Regions from separate parts of the Pseudomonas sp. AC172 genome, predicted to be linked through region 3. Evidence: riboswitches for the same ligand, from Rfam matches in the RefSeq annotation. Region 3 holds a riboswitch; each other region holds the start of a gene.
The links. Region 3 has a riboswitch for cobalamin ahead of cobW (cobalamin biosynthesis protein CobW). Riboswitches for the same ligand answer to the same signal wherever they lie in the genome.
Positions count from the first base shown of each region.

Region 1: linked by a shared signal. The riboswitch ahead of cobO (cob(I)yrinic acid a,c-diamide adenosyltransferase) and the one ahead of cobW (cobalamin biosynthesis protein CobW) in region 3 are both predicted to bind cobalamin.
Region 2: linked by a shared signal. The riboswitch ahead of ACZ0A4_RS06875 (ABC transporter substrate-binding protein) and the one ahead of cobW (cobalamin biosynthesis protein CobW) in region 3 are both predicted to bind cobalamin.
Region 4: linked by a shared signal. The riboswitch ahead of ACZ0A4_RS10900 (TonB-dependent receptor plug domain-containing protein) and the one ahead of cobW (cobalamin biosynthesis protein CobW) in region 3 are both predicted to bind cobalamin.

Region 1 covers NZ_OZ409868.1:737,586-742,583, reverse strand. Annotated here, with positions in the region: gene cbiB (adenosylcobinamide-phosphate synthase CbiB) at 1-520, opposite strand, end outside; gene bluB (5,6-dimethylbenzimidazole synthase) at 517-1,167, opposite strand; gene ACZ0A4_RS03490 (cobyrinate a,c-diamide synthase) at 1,215-2,564, opposite strand; gene cobO (cob(I)yrinic acid a,c-diamide adenosyltransferase) at 2,561-3,172, opposite strand; cobalamin riboswitch at 3,254-3,478, opposite strand; gene ACZ0A4_RS03480 (hypothetical protein) at 3,642-4,226, shown strand; gene ACZ0A4_RS03475 (PQQ-dependent sugar dehydrogenase) at 4,293-4,998, shown strand, end outside.
Region 2 covers NZ_OZ409868.1:1,496,503-1,501,500, forward strand. Annotated here, with positions in the region: gene ACZ0A4_RS06870 (FecCD family ABC transporter permease) at 1-854, opposite strand, end outside; gene ACZ0A4_RS06875 (ABC transporter substrate-binding protein) at 851-1,864, opposite strand; cobalamin riboswitch at 2,009-2,202, opposite strand; gene ACZ0A4_RS06880 (Ppx/GppA phosphatase family protein) at 2,245-3,180, opposite strand; gene phnX (phosphonoacetaldehyde hydrolase) at 3,446-4,273, opposite strand; gene ACZ0A4_RS06890 (LysR substrate-binding domain-containing protein) at 4,348-4,998, opposite strand, start outside.
Region 3 covers NZ_OZ409868.1:1,690,597-1,695,594, reverse strand. Annotated here, with positions in the region: gene cobN (cobaltochelatase subunit CobN) at 1-1,580, opposite strand, end outside; gene cobW (cobalamin biosynthesis protein CobW) at 1,584-2,657, opposite strand; cobalamin riboswitch at 2,757-2,967, opposite strand; gene ACZ0A4_RS07635 (IS481 family transposase) at 3,407-4,549, opposite strand.
Region 4 covers NZ_OZ409868.1:2,434,266-2,439,263, forward strand. Annotated here, with positions in the region: gene ACZ0A4_RS10885 (saccharopine dehydrogenase family protein) at 1-769, opposite strand, end outside; gene ACZ0A4_RS10890 (NADH:flavin oxidoreductase/NADH oxidase family protein) at 843-2,069, opposite strand; gene ACZ0A4_RS10895 (MerR family transcriptional regulator) at 2,148-2,570, opposite strand; cobalamin riboswitch at 2,816-3,021, shown strand; gene ACZ0A4_RS10900 (TonB-dependent receptor plug domain-containing protein) at 3,114-4,998, shown strand, end outside.

The sequences.
Region 1 (4,998 bases), 950 kb from region 3:
CATCGAGCGTGTTGCTCAAGCGATAGAGAACCACGCCCGGCGCGCCGGCGACGACAAACCAGAACAGCGCGGCGAACACCGCGTCACTGCCGTTTTCCAGCACCGACTCAGTGGCAGCGCGAGCGACAGCGGTGCTATCGAGTTCATCGGTCTGGCGGCTGACCAGATAGCCGACTCGCTTGCGCGCCTCATCCAGATCATCCGCGCGCAAGGCAGCAGCCACTGGCGCGACATGCTCGCCGAGGCTGCGCATGCCGAGGGCGCAATACAGCGCGAGAATCTCGACAACCCAGCCCACGTACGGCGCCCAGGAAAATGCGGTGGCGAGCAAGGTCAGCGGCAGCACCGCGATCACCCACGCGGTCACGCCATGGCTGCGCCAGCCCCGGCCACCGGCGTTGAAACGTTGCTCGATGCGCCCGGCGAAATTGCCGAACGCCACCAGCGGATGCCAGCGTTTCGGTTCACCGAGCAGCGCATCCAGCGCCACTGCGGCGACACTCAACAACGCCACACTCATTGACTCACTCCCCAATAATTTTCGTACAGCAACTCATTGAGCGGCCGCGCCTGCGCCCACCCTTCGAGTACCAGCATCGGCGCCGGATAGAATTCCTTGACCGGGCCCAGGCAAATAACGGCCAGCGGCTTGGCGCCTGCGGGCAACCTCAACAGATCCGCCAGTGCCTGCGGCTCGAACAACGAAACCCAGCCCATGCCGAGGCCTTCGGCGCGCGAGGCCAGCCACAGGTTCTGGATCGCGCAGGACAGCGAGGCCATGTCCATTTCCGGCAGCGTGCGGCGACCAAAGATGTGTTTTTCGCGATCGTCCATTAACGCGGCGACCAGCACTTCGGCGCAGTCATGGATGCCCTCGACCTTGAGTTTCATGAACTCGTCACTGCGCTCGCCGAGGGCTTCAGCGGTGCGCACGCGCTCTTCTTCGACGAGGTTCTGGATCTGCCCGCGTAAAGTTCGGTCGCTGATGCGGATGAAACGCCAGGGCTGCATCAGGCCGACGCTTGGGGCCTGGTGGGCGGCTTCCAAAAGTCGGCGCAACAGCTCCGGTTCGACGCTGCCGCCGGTGAAGTGGCGCATGTCGCGGCGTTCGGCGATGGCTCTGTAAACCGCTTCGCGTTCGGCTTCGGAGAATGCGTTGTCTGTCATGACCTCTTCGCGAGCAAGCTCGCTCCCACATTGGACGGGGTGCTTGCTCAAGAAACACGATCCCCTGTGGGAGCGAGCTTGCTCGCGAAGGCGGCCTCACGGTCTGGCGCAAACAATGCGGCAATCGCAGTCGGATTCGACGGGAAATAAAAGTGCACGTACGACGCCGTCATCCGCCCTTCCCGATAAACCGCCTCGGCACCGCGCCCACCATTCGGACTCAAGCCACGCGCAATCGGCGTCAACTCAGTCTTCGTCAGCGAATGATGATAAGTGTGCCCACGCAGCGAACCTTCCGGCAGATCAACCGCTTGCAACGCCAATGCGGCCAGACGCTTCTGCATCACCGCGTCGCCTTTAAGCAGCCCGATCAATTCGGCGCGAGTTCCTTCAACGTCGGTCAAAGAATCCAGCAGGTACAGCATGCCGCCACACTCAGCGAGCAACGGTTTCCCTGCCGCATGATGCGCACGGATCGCTTCAACCATCGCGGTGTTCTGCGACAACGCAACGTGGTGCAGTTCCGGATACCCACCGGGCAAATACAGGCTGTCCGCCTCAGGCAATTGCGTGTCGCGGATCGGCGAGAAGAAACTCAGCTCGGCGCCCATCGCCCGCAACAGATCGAGACTCGCGCCGTAGGTGAAGGCAAACGCCTCATCATGGGCGACGGCAATTCGTACATTCTTGAGCAGTGGCTCGACAGCGATGACGTCAGGCGCGGCGAACTCAACCGCCGGTGGCAGCGCTACCTCACAGCTGCTGGCGAGAGCGTCGGCAGCCGCGTCGAGACGCACATCGAGGTCATTCAGCTCGCTGGCCTGCACCAGGCCGAGATGCCGGCTCGGCAGTTCGATACCCGTTTCGCGGGACAACGCGCCGTACCAGCGCAGGCCTTCAGTGAGACTGCCTTCGAGCAATTGCGCATGTCGCAAAGTTCCGACACGATTGGCCAGCACACCGGCAAACGGCAGATCCGGCTGATACCTCGCCAGACCCAGTGCCAACGCACCAAAGGTCTGCGCCATCGCCGTCCCATCAATCACGCCGAGCACCGGCACACCGAAATGCCGCGCCAGATCAGCGCTGGAAGGCGTACCGTCGAACAGGCCCATCACGCCTTCGATCAGAATCAGATCGGCCTCGGCAGCGGCTTCCCACAACAGACGACGACTTTCCTGCTCACCGACCATCCACATGTCCAGTTGATACACCGGCGCACCGCTGGCGCGCTCGAGAATCATCGGATCAAGGAAATCCGGGCCGCATTTGAACACGCGTACCACGCGCCCCTGATTGCGATGCAAACGGGCGAGCGCGGCGGTAACGGTGGTCTTGCCCTGACCGGAGGCCGGCGCGGCGATGAGGACCGCCGGGCAGTGACGTGGTTGATTCAAAGTTCGACGCCTTTCTGCGCTTTGATGCCGGCCTGGAAGGCGTGTTTGAGCATGCCCATTTCGGTGACGGTATCGCCCATCTCGATCATTTCCGGCTTGGCCGCGCGACCGGTGACGATCACGTGCTGCATCGGCGGACGCGCCTGCAAATCGCTGAGCACCTGATCGAGATCGAGGTAGCCGTGCTTGAGGGCGATGTTCAGTTCGTCGAGCACCACCAGACCGATCGACGGATCACGCAGCAGTTCACGCGAGACTGCCCACGCGGCTTCGGCGGCGGCGATGTCGCGCTGACGATCCTGGGTTTCCCAAGTGAAACCTTCGCCCATCACGTGGAAACGCACTTGCTCGGGGAAACGGCGGAAAAACAACTCTTCGCCGGTGCTGTTGCGGCCCTTGATGAACTGCACCACACCGCACTGCATGCCGTGGCCCATGGCGCGGGCGAGCATGCCGAACGCCGAGCTGCTTTTGCCTTTGCCGTTGCCGGTCAGCACCAGCACCAGGCCGCACTCGTCAGGCGAGTTGGCGATGCGTTCGTCGATCACGGCTTTTTTGCGCTGCATACGCGCCAGATGGCGTTCGTCGCGCTCGGGGGAATCAGTCATGGGGGAGCTCTCCGTTGAGGCTGGATAACGGCGGGCAGGCACAAGAATAGACGGCAAAAAGCCTGGCATCGCCCACCGTGATGCCGCTGGATGGATCAGGCCGGTCTCCGGGCTCATGAGCGGCGTTGGCCTGACTGCGCGCCTTCCCGCTTTGAGCAGTGGCATTCGACGCAGTGTTCACTCATTTACCGTTGCGGGGGCAGCGCCGGGATCGTGGTGGTTCTTCGTGCGAAGACAACCCTCACCGGCTTCCCTGTTTCACTCTGTCGACGCAGGTCACAGAGCACCTGAAACAAGCCGCGAAGGTTAGAGGGTTGGGGATGGAGCGTCAATTAAAGAGGCGGCCATCGGGCGAATAACTGCCGCCGATCAATTATCCGACGCCAATCTTGTGCCACACTGATACAAATGATATCAAAGAGCCATGCTTTTCCCGAAAAGCCCACCACAACAATAAAGGATGATGACGATGCAAGGCATGATCATCAGCAACCCGCGCCTGGAATTCCTGCGCCCGGTGCTTGAACGCTGGTTTGACTGTATCGACCGTTACAACGCCGTACGCGGCGACAGCGACACGCCTTACTGGCATGACGAGAAAGCCAATCTCGGATTGCTCTCGGCCGCAGCCTGGATGGCTGAGCTGGTCACTTTGAACGACACCGCCACGCGCAAACAGAATGAAGAAGGCGAGCGCAACGCCCGCGCCGATCTGTTTCTGGCCGGTGCCGAAGACCGCGCCTTTATCCAGGCCACCCAGCGCTGGCCAAAGGTTACCAACCTGAATCTGACTCAAGCCTTGCTGGACATCACCAACGACGCCAAACGCATCAGCTATGCCAGCGACCTCAAGCTTGGCTGCCTGTTTGTCGCGCCGCAAAAAGCCCAGCACAGCGCCAGCCCCGAAGAGTTGCAGGACATGGTCGACGATCTGCAAAAGGAACACACCTGCGCGGTCGCCTGGTATTTCCCCTATGCCTATCGCAAATTGCGCAGCGAAACCGGCAACTATCACCCAGGCATCGCCGTGCTGTTCAAGGAAGCCCGCGGCTGAGCAGTTGAACCATCGGGCTTGCGCCCTCCTCTATGATTAGGAATGCATTCATAGGGAAGATCAGCAATGCGCAAGCCCCAGCTCGTTTTTGTCATCGCCTTCGCCGGAGGGCTCGCCGCCTGCGGTGAATCCTCCAGCCTGCAAGTCTCCGACGGCACCGGCCCGTCACCCAAGCTGCCCGAACCGAACAAGACCCTGATCCCGACGGTGAACATCGCCCCGGCGATCGGCTGGCCCGAGGGCGCTAAACCGACAGCCGCCACCGGCACCCAGGTCGCAGCATTCGCCGAAGGCCTCGACCATCCGCGCTGGCTCTACGTGTTGCCCAACGGCGACGTGCTGGTAGCGGAAACCAATGCCCCGCCAAAGCCTGACGACAGCAGCGGCATTCGCGGCTGGGTGATGAAGAAGGTCATGGGCAAGGCTGGCGCGGGCGTGCCGAGTCCGAACCGCATCACCTTGCTGCGTGACACCGATCACGATGGCGTCGCGGAAACACGCACGGTGTTCCTGCAGAACCTCAACTCGCCGTTCGGGATGACGCTGGTCGGCAACGATCTTTACGTCGCTGATACCGATCGCTTGCTGCGCTTTAACTACGAAGCAGGCGCGACCGAGATCAAGTCGCAGCCAATCAAGGTAGTCGATCTGCCCGGCGGTACGCTGAATCACCACTGGACGAAAAACGTCATCGCCAGCAAGGACGGCAGCAAGCTGTACGTCACGGTCGGCTCGAACAGCAACGTCGGCGAAAATGGTCTGGATAAAGAAG
Region 2 (4,998 bases), 190 kb from region 3:
AGACGTGCATGCCCGGTGCCGAGCAACAGCCGCGCGGCGTGGGGAATCACCAACCCGACAAAACCGATCGAACCGACAATCGACACCATCACCGCCGTCACCAGCGCCGCACAACCAATCAGCAGAATTTGCACGCGTCGCACTGGAATGCCGAGAGATGCCGCCGAATCCGCGCCAAAGGTAAACGCATCCAGCGCCCGCCGATGCCACAAGCACACGACCAACCCCAACAACGCGACCGGCACCGCCAGCCACACCGATGGCCAGCGCACGCCACCGAGATTGCCCAGCAGCCAGAACATGATCCCGCGTGCCTGCTCGGAGCTGGCCGAGCGGGTGATCAGAAACGCCGTCAGCGCGTTGAACAACTGCGAGCCGGCGATCCCCGCGAGAATGATTTGCCCGGTGCCGCTCGCCGAGCCGCTGACCCGCGCCAACAGAATCACCAGCACAAATGCGGTCACTGCCCCGGCAAAGGCTCCGACTGATAACGAGATCATTCCGGCGCCAACCCCGAGCAGCGCCACCATCACCGCTCCGGTCGAGGCGCCGGCAGAAATCCCCAGCAGATACGGATCGGCCAACGGATTTCGCAGCAGCGACTGCAAGATCACCCCGCACGTCGCCAGACCGGCGCCGCATGCGGCCGCGACCAGTGCGCGGGTCAAGCGGTAGTTCCAGACGATGCCTTCATCGATAGGGTCCAGCGCGTACCCGGCGCCCCACAATTTGTTCGCCAGCACTTGCACGACAACGCCCGGTTCAATCGAGGTTTCACCAATGGCCACGCCCGCGACCACGGCAATCAACAGGGTCGCCAAGGCCAGTAACGTGCGGATCAGGCTGGCATTCATTTCGACAGGTCATAGCCGTTGATGGCCGTGGCCAGTTGCTCGATGCCATCGAACATGCGCAGGCTCGCCTGCATGGCCATGGCGTCGAGAATGATGATGCGGTTGTGTTTCACCGCGTCCATGTTGCGCGTCACCGGGTCGCTGTGCAGAAAGGCGAGTTTCTTTTCATAGTCGTCAGCGGGGAAGCGTCGGCGATCCATGCGCGCGATGACGAGGAAGGTCGGGTTGGCCTTGGCGATGGTTTCCCAGCCGACCGTTGGCCACTCCTCATCGGATTCCACCACGTTGCGCACGCCGAGGGTGCTGAGCATGAAATCGGGAATGCCTTTGTGTCCGGCCACGAAGGGCTCGATGTCCATTTGTGCGCTGGAAAACCAGACCAGCGCGCTGGCATCCTTCAGTTGTTTGCCCTGGGCGGTGGCAATCGATTTGGCGAGACTGGCCTTGAGTTCGTCGTTGAGCTGCTGGCCACGCGCCTGCACATCGAAGATCTGCGCCAGTTGGCTCACGCTTTTGTAAATCGTGTCGATGCGAAACGGCGCCAGCCGCGTGCCGTCGGCGCCGACGAGGTTGTCCTTGGCTTCGCAATCGGAGGGCAGCAGATAGGTCGGAATCTTCAGCTCATGAAACTGCTCGCGGGTGCCGACCGCACCTTGCGGGCCGACCATCCATTCCAGCTCCACGGCGACCAGTTCCGGGCGCTTGCTGATCACCGATTCGAAACTCGGTTCGTTGTCGGCCAGGCGCTGGATCTTGTCGTTCTGCGCCATGTATTTGTCCAGCACATTGTTGAACCACAACGAGGTGCCGACGACTTTGTCGCTCAGGCCCATGGCGTAGAGCATTTCCGTGCCGGCCTGGCCGATGGTCACGGTGCGCGTCGGGGCGTGCTGGAAGGTCAGGGTACTGCCGCAGTTTTCCACCGTCAGCGGATAGACAGTCGGTGCCGCCTGCGCCATGGCGCCAAGGGTCAGGCCGGTGATGAGGGTGGCGATGCGGGGCAGCAGCATGGGGCAGTCTCCAGGGGAACCGTACGGGGAGCGGGAGAGTACGGTCTGGAAACACACCATCGAACGCGGTCAGGAAAACAGCGCAAGGCCGGGCATCAAGCGTTGACGCGCACGGCACGATGTCCTTCCCGGACACCCCGCCGGTTAGTAGTCACTGTGCCGGCAGGTCTCCTGACTGATGCGTCATCGCCTCGCTCCGGCCTTCCCGGGATTCACCCAGTGGCAGTTGTGGAGCAGGCTCGGCACCTACAGTTGCGGGGGCAGTTCCGATCAGTACTGAGCAAGCACCTCGGATTCCCTATTAGTCCCGTTCGGGAACCAGCGACGGCATGGTAGTCGATCGAGTCGCTGAAGGGGAGACGAATCTGTCGCGGCAAGGATTAGTGCTGGCTCATCAAACCGTGCAACACGCCTAAACGCAGGCCCGGTTCCGACGGCAGCATTTGCGCAATGCCGAACACTTTGAATGCCGCGAGCATCAACACCAGACCGCCGGGCAGAATGCTCTGGCGGTGTGGTTGCAGGCCGGCCAGTTTCAGTTGCTGGACGTTGTTCACCTTCAGCACAAGCAACGACAGGCGTAGTAGCCCGCCGTAGGTGATGCCGTCCTGATCGTAGTCGTTGAGGCGATTGGCCTTGAGCACTTTGGCCAACATGCGCGCGGTGCCGGAAGAGCCAATGGTTTGCTGCCAGCCCTGAGCACGATAGCGCCGGGCAACCTTTTCAAACTGCAGGATGGCGAAGCGCTCGGCCTCCTGTAGCGCTCCGGCAGACACGTCACCGCCGCGAAAGAAGCGCGTGCTCAAGGTGCCGCTGCCGATGGCGATGCTTTCGGTGAGCAACGGTTGCGAGCCTTGGCCGAGGATCAGCTCGGTTGAGCCGCCGCCGATGTCGACCACCAGGCGCAGATCTTCAGCGCTCGGCAAAGCGTGGGTCACGCCGGCATAGACCAGCCGCGCCTCTTCATGGCCGCAAATGACGTCGATGGGAAAACCCAGATGCCGCTCGGCACTGGCCAGAAACAGTTGCGCATTGTCGGCCTCGCGCACCGCACTGGTCGCCACCGCACGGACTCGACCGGCTTCGAAACCGCGCAACTTTTTACCGAACCGGGCCAATGCCTGCCAGCCGCGATCCAGCGCCAAGGCATCCAGCGCGCCACCGTCAAATCCTTCGGCGAGGCGCACCGGCTCACGCAGGGTTTTCACTTCCTGAATCTGCAAGCCCTTTCGGCTGCGCACAGATTGGCCGATCATCAGGCGAAAGGCATTCGAACCCAGGTCGATCGCGGCAAACAGCGAGGCGTCGTCTTTCATGGGAATCCTTGCAAAGCACCCGTCGGGAGGCGCGAGACGGTTTGCGAGGATTCTGCCGTGATCTTGATGACATCCTGATGACGGGGCAGGGGCGGTTCAATGAATTTGCGGCTGTCATGACACTGTCATTATCCGGCGTCTATGCTGACCTCAATACATCGCGTGTTCTTAAAGTTTCTGCTGCCATTCGTGGCAGCTTTTTTTTGCCTGCGATTTGAGCGAGGCCACTGATCGTTCCCACGCAGAGCGTGGGAACGATCAGGTTTCAGCAGGACTGCGGGGTTTCGCCGCGCGCCAGGCGTGCGTTGATGTCGTCGATGACTTCAGGCAGTTCGGCGATGGTGTCGATCAAATAATGCGGGCGCGAAGGTGCGAACATCTTGCCGATCCGCGCACGTTCCTCCGCCAGTCGATCCGACGGCAACGCCTTGTATTGCTCATAGGTCAGGCCCAGTGCGTTGCCTGAGGAGGTCAGCGCCACCGTCCACATGCCGGCGCTGCGACCTTCGAGAATCCCCGGCCAGGTGTCATCGACCTTGACGCACGCCGCCACGTCATCGATGCCCAAAGCAATCACGTTAGCCAGCGCCTGCGCCGGATGCGGCCGGCCATTCGGCACTTCATCGGTGGCGACCACATGATCGGCGACATAGCCGTTTTCCCGCGCGAGTTCGACAACCTTGGCCATCACCACCGCTGGATATCCGGAGCACGAACCGATTTTCAAACCCTTGTCACGCAACGCGGCAATCGCTGCAAGCGCGCCAGGGATCAGCGCCGAATGCAGGGCGATTTTCTCGATCTGCAGTGGCATGAAACGTTCGTAGATCGCCGTGACATCCTCGTCACTCGGCACGCGGTCAAACGCCGCGCGGTAACGTTCGGCAATCTGCGGCAGGTTGCACAGGGTCCGGATGTGATCCCACTTGCCCATGCCCATTGGCCCGCGCGCTTCTTCCAGCGACACGGCGACGCCGAATTCGGCAAAGGCTTCGACGAAAATCTGCGTTGGCGCAAACGAGCCGAAATCGACAACGGTGCCGGCCCAGTCGAGGATCGCGGCTTGCAGGTGAGTCGGTTGTTGGTACTGCATGGTCATTCTCCGTTTTCGGGTAAGCGTGGGCCGTCCCTCGGCAATGAGGTAGGCGGTTCAAGGGTCAATGCTGATCAGGTCAGCGGTGGATTCGAATCAAACAGTTCGGCAATCACTGGCCGGTTCCTGCGGATGCCGAGGCAGCACAGGTGGTATTCGATAGAGAACGGGTGGTCGACAAAGGTGATCGGCGTGGTACCGGGTGTTTCGGCGTACTCGACCGCCGAGACAAACCCGATGCCGATGCCCTTGACGATGGCGTGGACGATGGCTTCGCGGCTGTTCAGTTGCATGACGCAATCGAGTTCGATGTCGAGGCGCTTGCAGCTTTCTTCCACCAGTTGCCGGGTGCGCGCACTTTTCTCGCGCATCACCCATTTTTCGCCGCTGATTTCACTGATGTGAACCTGCGACTGGCTGGCCCAGGGATGGTCATCGCGGACCACGGCGATGATCGGATAACGGTGATACAGCCGCGTGTGGAAGCGTTCATCGAATTCCGACAAGGCCAGAATCGCCACGTCGATATCGAAGTTGAACAGCCGCGCCAGGGTTTCCTTTTCCGAGGAAAACGACGTTTCCAGTTCGATATCCGGATGGCGCTGCATCAGCTCATAGGTCAGGTTCATGGCAATCGGCGGCGACACCGCGCCAAGGCGCAACATGCCGGTCTTGCGTTGTTTGAAGCTCTGCAACAACTGCACGGCTTCATCCTCCTGACCGAA
Region 3 (4,998 bases):
GGCACCAGATCCGGATCGTGATAGACCGCGCTCGGATCGACCTGATAACCGCGCGCCGGCTGGATGCCGACGAAGGTCAGACCGAAGCGAATGCCGGCAATCATCATGCGCCCGTCGCGGCACATCGGGTCGTTTTGTGGCGCTCCCCATCGAGCAACCACAGCGGCGCGATTGGCTTCGGGCAGCGCGTTGAACATCGTCAGGTAAGCGTCCATCGCCAGACTTTGCTGGCACGGTCGCAGATCAATCGTGTCGAGATCGTTGCTGACGCCACCGAGCAATTGCTGGATCAACTCGGTGCCGCTGTCCGGCAGTTCGGCCGCAATGGGATAACCCTCAGCCTGCAACGCGCGAAGGACATTCAGCGCTGCTGCCGGCGTGTCGAGACCGACGCCGTTACCGATGCGGCCATCACGAGTCGGGTAGTTGGCGAGAATCAACGCGATGCGTTTTTCGCCATTCGGCACCCGCGCCAGATCAATCCAGCGCCGCGCCAGTTCGGCGACGAAATCCATGCGCTCGGGTTGCGCGCGGTAGCAGACAACATCGGACTGACTGCGCTCACTGCGCCAAGCCAGATCCTTGAAGCTGATCGGCCGGCTGATGATGCGCCCGTCGAGCTCCGGCAAGGCAATGTGCATCGCCAGATCCCGTGGCCCCAGGCCTTGCTCGCTGTCGCGCCAGCCGGGCTCATTGTCCTGCGCGCAGATCGCCTGGATCACCGGAATATTGCGGCGAAACGGCCGCAGATGCGGCGCTTCCGGGCTGGACTGAGCGAATCCGGTAGTGTTGAGAATCACCCCGGCCTCGACTTCATCCAGCCAATCCTCGACCACCGTCAGGCAGCCGGGTTCTTTCAGACTGGCCACGGCTATCGGCAGCGGATTCAATCCTGCTGCTTGCAGGCGCTGGCAGAAAACATCGATGAACGCAGTGTTCGCCGCCTGCAGATGCGAACGATAAAACAGCACCGCCGCGACCGGGTTTTCCGGCAGCCATTCGGCTTGCCAGTCACTCAGCGCGGCGGAGGTTTTATTGGGGTGGTAAATCGCCGTGCGCGGCAGGATCTGCGGCTCTTCCCAAGGGTAATCGCGGCCGAGCCAACGGCTGGCCAGACAGTGGAAGAAATCCAGCGCATTGCCCAATCCACCCTGACGCAAAAACTGCCAGAGCCGGTCGCGCTCCTCGGCGTTGACGGTGCTCAAGTCGCTGAGCTCCGGGTCGGGCCGATCATCGCCCGGCACCAGAATCAACTGCACGCCACGCTCGGACAACTCGACCAGCCGCTCAACGCCATAGCGCCAATAGGCAATGCCGCCATGCAGCGAAATCAGGATCACCTTGGCATGGCGCAACACTTCGTCGACGTACAGATCGACTGAGGCGTGATTCTGCACCTGCATCGGATTGGCCAGACGCAGGCTCGGATAATCTTCCGGCAACTGCTGCGCGGCTTCGGCGAGCAGCGCCAGGCTGGAGTCGCCGCTGCACAGGATCACCAGCTCGGCGGGGGTCTGTCCAAGGTCGGCAATGTTGTCATCCGAGACGAAACCGCCGGGCTGGGTCCTGAGCAGGTGCATGGTTTAAACGCTGAGCGCAGCGCGCAGTTGCGCTTCGAGTTGGGCGGCGTCGAGTTCCTGACCGATCAACACCAGACGCGTGACGCGCGTTTCATCGGCGCCCCACTGACGGTCGAAATGCTTGTCGAAACGCGTGCCCACGCCTTGGATCAGCAAGCGCATTGGCTTGTTCGGGATCGCCGCGAAACCTTTGACACGGAGGATGCCATGCTTGACCACCAGTTGCGTCAGGGCGTCGAGCAGCAGGCTTTCGTCGGCTTGCGGCAGTTCGATGGAGATCGAATCGAAGGCGTCGTGATCGTGGTCATCGTGGTCGTCATCGCCTTCACCATGGTGGTGATCGTGATGGCTGTGGCGGCTGTCGATGTGTTCTTCGGAACCGGCGCCGAGGCCGATCAACACGTCCAGCGGCAGACGACCGTTGCTGGCTTCGATGATTTTCACCGCCGGTGGCAGCTCTTCGGCGACTTCAGCGCGGACACGAGCGAGATCTTCCGGGCTGGTCTGGTCGGCCTTGTTCAGGATGACGAGGTCGGCGCTGGCCAGTTGGTCGGCGAACAGTTCGTGCAGTGGCGACTCGTGATCGAGGTTCGGATCGAGTTTGCGCTGGGCGTCAACCTGATCCGGGAACGCGGCGAAGGTGCCAGCGGCCACGGCCGGGCTGTCGACCACGGTGATCACCGCGTCAACGGTGCAGGCGCTGCGGATTTCCGGCCACTGGAAGGCTTGCACCAGCGGTTTCGGCAGGGCCAGGCCCGAGGTTTCGATTAGGATGTGGTCGAGGTCACCGCGACGCGCGACCAGTTCACGCATCACCGGGAAGAACTCTTCCTGAACAGTGCAGCACAGGCAGCCGTTGGCCAGTTCGTAAACACGACCGGTGGCTTCTTCTTCGGTGCAACCGATGGTGCATTGCTTGAGGATTTCACCGTCGATGCCCAACTCGCCGAATTCGTTGACGATCACCGCGATGCGACGGCCCTGTGCGTTGTCGAGCATGTGCCGCAGCAGTGTGGTTTTGCCCGAGCCGAGGAAGCCGGTGACGATGGTGACGGGGAGTTTGGCCAGTGTTTTCATCGGTATGCCCTTTGGCAAGCGGCGGGCATACGGGACGAGAGCCGGCAACGCGCGTGCGTGCCCGGAGAGTTCGCCACCGGATCACCCCGCCCGGTTGAATTGAGAATCTGTGACGAGGCAGGTCTCCTGGCTGACGGCGTTCAGGCGCTGGGCCTGGCGTTTGCTGCGCCTTCCCGCGGCTCATCGATTGAGCTGGCAGTGGCGTGGCAGCGAACATCACCGTTCACAGTTGCGGGGGCAGCCGCGGCATTGACCGCGTTCCCTTCTTAGCTTCGGCGTGGGCCGAAGAACCTCGAAAGCGCAAGGCTACGCATCGTCTGAGGGTGGGTCAATGGGCGTTGAGCTTTGGTTTTGGGGGCATATCAGTTGCTGCGGGTGCTGCCGCTGGCGGTTTCGCTCTTACAGCGAGTCCCTTTTTCAAACGCCAAAAAGGAACCAAAAGGCGTTGCCCCGGCGTACGGCACTTCGCTGAGGCTCAGTGTTCCCTCGCTACGGTGCCCATCCGGGGGCATCGCCTACGGTTTGCTTCGCTGCACCTCCTCTCGATGTGTTGGACTTCGTCGAACGGCGCTACGCGCCTACCCCCGGATGAACACCTACGCTCGGCCTGCCGAAGGGGCAAAAAATCAAAAGCCAAATCAAGATCAAGAGCCAGAGCCAGAGCAAGATCAAGGGCCCCTCACCCTAGCCCTCTCCCTGTATGTACCGGAGACATGGTGGACACATGTTCGGAGACATGGTGGACGGTTTTAGATCTTCTTACCTGCCGTAACGATCTGCAAGTTCAAGTCGATCCGGGCGATACGATGTCTACTCCAGTAGACATCGTGGATGCCGTCCTCCGTCGTTTCCCGGATAGCTACTGACCTCCCGTGAAAAGCCTTTCCGACTGTGTATTCACGGTTCCTCCAGTAGATCTCTCCTTTTACCTGAACCTTCCTGACCACATCCCCATCGTCGTACTCCGGCGCCGCCGGTTGCTCCTGATATTCCCGTGGGCTGCTGCTGTAGCGAGTAGCAGGAACCTGCATGTTCAACGCTTGATGCGGACGCTTCTGGTTGTAAATCTCACGCCAGATATCAAACGCCCGTTGTGCATCGTCCAGATCGGTGAAGGGATGGCCTTGCAGGACTTCCCTTTTCAGGCTGCGGTGGAAGCGCTCCAGCTTTCCCTGGGTTTGCGGGTGATAAGGTCGGGAGTGGCCGACCTTGATGCCCTGGCTCATCAGCCAGACCTCCAGCGCGGTATAAACGCCGGTCTGGTCACCCCATGGCGAACCGTTGTCCATCGTCATGCGCAGAGGCAGACCGTAGAGCCGAAAGGCCCGCATTAGTTGCTCCTGGACGGTTCGGCGCTGCTCATTGGCGCACGCAGCGATGCACAGTGAGAACCGCGAGTGATCGTCCAGTATCGTCAGCGGATGGCAACGTCCGTGGCTCAGGCTGATATGGCCCTTGAAGTCGATCTGCCAAAGATCGTTGGGCTCCTCGTGCTCGAACCGGATAAACGGTTTGACCTCGGCAGCCTTTGGATCAACCCGCGAATGACGTTGTAAAACCGCATGCACGGTGCTGACAGAGGGCATCACTTTGCCGTCGTCTTCCAACACACGCTTGAGCTTGCGAGCGCCCCAAGCGGCGTACTCCTGACTCAGGGTCAAAATCTGCTGCTCAACCTCTTCAGCGCAGCGTTTGGGTGACGTCTTTGGTCGTCGAGACTGATCGATCAACCCTTGCGCACCGAGATTTTCAAACCTGCTGAGCCATTTGTAGGCAGTGCTTGGGCTGATATTGAATCGACGGCAAAGCTGCCGAACATTGGCCCCTTCTTGCCGAGCCAAAAGCACGAATTCTGAACGAAGCTGCACGGTGGACACCTCTTCCCAGGACACAGGTCATCTCCTCGGTGATGAGCAATGTGTCTATTAAAAAGTGTCCACCATGTCTCCGAACACCCGTCCACCATGTCTCCGGTACATACACTCCCGGAGGGAGAGGGGACTGATCCCGGTGTTTGGGAGAGCAACGCCGACGTGAAATACCGAGTTGAACTCAGGTTCTGAAAAGCCCACAAATCGGCCCCCTCTCCCTCGGGAGAGGGCTGGGGTGAGGGGCGAATCCAACACAAAAATAACGCCGTACACCCGTTCCTCACCACTCAATAGGCCGAGTGTCAGCTCGCCTGCTCTTGATCTTGATCTCGGAGCCCGTCGGCAGGCTGAGTGGAGGGATTGATCCGGGGGTGGGAGCGCAGCGACCGTTTGGCGAAGTCAAACACAGCGGGAGTAGGTGCAGCGAAGCAAACCGGAGACGCTGCGCCCGGATCGTTCCCGGAGCGAAG
Region 4 (4,998 bases), 740 kb from region 3:
CTTGAGCCAGCAGACCGTTGGCGATGCCGCCGAGTTTTAGCCCGGCGCCGGCCTTGAACTTCAGGGTGTGCGCGCCATAACGACCGGCGAAAATATCCATGTCCGGCACATCGACGTTGGCCAGCAACCGCGTGCCCATCTGCGGCATTTTGCGCAAGGTCAGGTCCAGCCAGCCCGACACTTCGTGCACCTTGCCGTTTTTCAGTTGCTTGATCGGTTTGCCGGCATAAGCGAGTACACCTTCGATCGTCGACAGTCCCGGCATTTTCGCCGACGAAGAAATGCCATGTTCGATCGAGTCGATACGCGAAAAACGCTGGCGCTGTTCATCGATGATCGCCGACGACAGTGTCGGCACCGAGCTGCACCCGCTGAGAATCGCCACGCCGGCCTGCTTCGCCCGCGCGTCGAGAACGTGGATGCCGTTGACGAACGTGCGGCAGTCAGCCAGATCGCAATAGTTCACACCGGCGTCGATGCAGCTCTCGGCGAGCGCATAGGTTTGCCCCTGAAACGGCCCGCCAGTGTGCACGACCAACTGAATGTTCAGCGCCCGCAATGCGGCTTTGAACTCGCTGCCCATGGCATCGCCACACCAGCCTTCGCAGACGTTGCCCGATTGGCTGTTCAGCTCATCGACTTTGCGCTGCAACTTGCGCGGATCACGGCCCGAGAGCACCAGGCCGATGTCCGGCATCAGCGCCAGATGCCGGCACACAATGCTGCCGAAGTTTCCGTAACCACCAACCACCATCACCCTGAACGGCATGCAACTCTTCCCTAAATCAATCCATCAAACAGGCGTGCAGGATATAGGGCCGAACGTCAGCAAGCCATTCAGATCAGTTGCTCGCCACCCACTTGCGGTACTGGCGGGTACGCAAGGCGTTGCCGATTTGTTGCATGATCAGCGCGCGCAGCGGTGACACGTGCGGATCGGGTGTTTTCGCCTGACTGAGTTTGCGCAACTGGAACTTGACCACCGCCATGTTGGCCAGCGACGCCATGGCCTTGTTCTTCCAGGTGATCGGCGGCAGCTCGGGGGCACTGTCCTTGCCCAGCAGCCAGTCACGCGGCAGGTTCGGATCGATGGCCAGCGCCGTGCCGATGCCGACCATGTCCACGCCACTGTTAACGACCATTTCCGCAATGGGCCGACGACGCACGCCGCCCGTGACCATCACCGGCATCCGCGCGACTTTCTGGATGTCCTGGGCGAACTCGACGAAGTACGCCTCGCGCGCCAAGGTGCGGCCGTCCCGTGCTTCGCCCTGCATGGCCGGGGCTTCGTAGCTGCCGCCGGACAACTCGACCAGATCCACACCCAGATCGTTGAGCCATTCGACGACTTGTCGCGCGTCATCGGCGCTGAAGCCGCCGCGTTGGAAGTCGGCGGAATTGAGTTTCACCGCCACCGCAAACTCCGCTGAAACCAGTGCACGCACAGCCTTGACGATGTCCAGCAACAGCCGCGCGCGGTTCTCCAGCGACCCGCCCCACTCGTCCGTGCGCTGATTGGTCAACGGCGACAGGAACTGACTCAACAAATAGCCATGGGCGGCGTGGATTTCCACACCGGTGAAGCCGGCCTGCTCGCCAAGCTGTGCGCTGCGGGCGAAACGCTGGATGACGTCAGCGATCACGCTGGCGGTCATCGCGTGGGGCGTGGCGAAGTGTTTGGACAGGCTGCCCATGTTCAGCGGAACCGCTGATGGCGCCCAGGTTTTCTGCCCGAGATTGGCCTGCATCTGTCGGCCGGGATGGTTGATCTGCAGCCAGAACTGCGCGCCGCCCGATCGGCCAATCTGTGCCCAGCGCTTGAACCTGGCCAATTGCCGGTCATCCTGCAGCACCACGCCGCCCGGCCCGGTCATCGCGCGGCCGTCGACCATGACGTTGCCAGTGATCAACAGTCCGGCACCACCATCGGCCCAGGCTTGATACAGGCGCATCAGTTCTTGCGAAGGTGCCTGATCGGCGTCGGCCATGTTTTCTTCCATGGCGGCTTTGGCGATGCGGTTCTTGATGGTTGAACCGTTGGGGAGTTGCAGGTTGTCGAACACGTTCATGAGGAGTCCTCGATTGGGCGTGGGACAACCATAAGATTAAAGCCAACTTTAAGGTCAAGGCCTTTTTATCAACTGTGATTATTTGCCCGTAGCGGCCTTCTCCTCGCGCATCTGGTTGATCAGCAACTGCGCGTTGTCGGCACAGCCGACGTCGGCGGGTTTGCTCTCGATGCCGTGAATGACCCGCAACAGCTGCGCCTTGTTATGCGCCAGGCGTTGCTGGAGGATTTCGATTTCTTCGACCTTGCGTTTGAGCCCGACCAGCATTTCTTCGTGCTGCCAGTCCTGCGCGTTCACCGGCAGTAACTGGCGGATTTCCTCGAGGGAAAACCCTGCCGCTTGTGCACCGGTGATGATCTGCAGGATCCACTCGGTTTCCGGGGCATAGTCGCGATAACCGTTGGCCTTGCGCCCGACCGACTTGATCAGCCCGCTCGCCTCATAGAAGCGGATGCGCGAAGGCGCCAGACCGCTGATTTTTGCCAGTTCACCGATTTTCATGATTGACCTGAGCCGTAATTGAACTTGAAGTGAACTTTAAACCTTCACCTATCAAACGACCAAGTGCGACCTCGACCTGTTTTTAATGCAGAGCAGAGATCCTGTGGGAGCGAGCTTGCTCGCGAAGAGGCCGGATCAGTTACATCATTGTTGATTGACACTACGCCTTCGCGAGCAAGCTCGCTCCCACAATGGCTAGAGGAGTACGCACGCATGCAAGTTGACGAACGGTCTGTCGAATGTTCAGATGCCGCCCAGTTTCAGGTGTCCCATGCCGCCGTGCATGGGGTGAAACGGGAAACCGGTACGTTCTTTTCGAACAAGTCCGGTGCTGCCCCCGCAACGGTATGCGCGTGATGTTTTCGATACACCACTGTGGCCGCACGGCCATGGGAAGGTGAAAGCCTCGATACGCGCGAGCCCGGAGACCGGCCTGAAATTTCGTTTGGCAAAATCCTGCGGTGGGCGGGCATGGGCCGGTATTGGCTGTGCGCGATGCCTTCTCCTGCATGCTCTTCTGCGAAGATCCTTTTCGAGAAGACAATGATTCGACCTTTCTACACCTCGGCTCCAACCTTTCTGTTCGGCTGTCTGTTCAGCCCCCTGCTGCTGGCGGATGACGCGCCACTGGAACTCAATCAGCAAATCGTTTCCGCACCGTCGGTGGAGTCCACCACGGTCGCCGACATGGCGAAGTTCGGCAGCAAGGTCGAGATCGTCAGCCGCGAACAGATCGAGCGCGCCGGCCCCAGCGCCGATGTCAGCCGCGTGATGCAGATGTTCATCCCCGGCCTGTACGTGGCGCCGAAAAACGGACCGTTCGACTACGGCACCTATTCGCTGCTGGGCGGGCGCAACGACGACACGCTGATCCTGCTTGACGGCGTGCGCCTGAACAATCGTCTGTACGGCGGCCTCTATCTGGACACCCTGCCGGCCAATGCCATCGAGCGCATCGAAGTGCTCAAGGGTGGCCAGAGCCTGTTGTTCGGCACTCAGGCCGTTTCCGGTGTGATCAACATCGTCACCCGCAGCCCGCAGTCGCGCAAAGCCTCCGGCGAAGTGAACCTGGGCGTGGACAGCTTTGGCGGCACTACCGAAGACGCCCGCGTCGAGAACATCTTCACTAACGGTTTCGGCGATCTCGGTTTGCTGGCGTATGTCAGCCACAACGTCTCCGACGGTTACCAGCCGTATCGCAACCGCGACATGAAAAACGTCAGCGAGAAGAACCGCGCCTACGAAGTCACCACCTTCGGCGGCAAGGCGATTCAGTCGTTTGGCGATGATTCGCGGCTCGAACTGTTCTACCAATACGCCGACGCCAACCTCGACTTCGCCCGCCCGGTCGACAACCACAACACCACCAACGACCGCGTGCAGCAGATCGCCACGGCGACCTTTGAGCAGACCATTAATGAGCGCCTGAGCTACTTCGTCAAAGGCCATATCAACGACTGGGACACGCGCTACACCCGCGTCAACAACGTCGAGGGCGGCGGAACCAGAGTCATCAACCACAACGACAATTGGGGCTTCACCGACTGGGGCGTGCAGGCTGAAGGCAAGGCAGAATTGCCCGGTGGCCATGTGCTGGTGTTCGGCACTGACAACCAATGGTTCAAGGGCCAGGACGATGTGCTGATCATCGATAACGACAAGGCCGAAGCCCATGCGCTCTACACGCAACTGCGCCCGCAGATCGACGCCCTGCCCGACTGGCACCCGAGTATCGGCATGCGCCACGAAGCCATGGGCGGCGGTGACAGCGCCACCGTTGGCATGCTCACTTCGCTGTATGACCTCAACGACAACTGGTCGGTGCGTGGCCAATACGGCAGCGCCTACAAACTGCCGAACGCCGAGCAACTGTTCGTCAACGAGCCGGGCGACGAGATCGGCAACCGCAACCTGAAGCCGGAAAAAAGCCGCAACGCCGAACTGGGTGTCGACTACAAAGGCTTTTTGCTCAACCGTGAATTCAGCGCCAGCGTGACCCTGTTCAAACGCAAGATCGACGACCTGATCACCCTCGATGACATTCAGTGGGTCAACGGCGAAGGCACGATCCAGATGCGCGGTTTCGAGGCCGACGCCAAGCTCGCGCTCAATGAGCAGTGGAGCCTGCAAGCCGACATGACCCGCAACCTCACCGAGTCGCGCACTGGTGTGACCATCAATGATATTCCGAGCTTCTTCGCCCGTTCGCGGGTGGGCTATGAATCGGAAAATCGTCTGTGGGGCGCTGGCGGTGCGATTCGTTATATCCGCGATATCAAAAGCTCGAAACAAGTCGAATACGGCAACTATTCGGTGGTCGACGCCGATGCCTATCGCTACCTCGACAACGCCCACCAACACCGCGTGAGCCTGTTGGTGGAAAACCTCTTCAACCGCGATTACGTCACCAGCCGTTCGAGCAACGTCG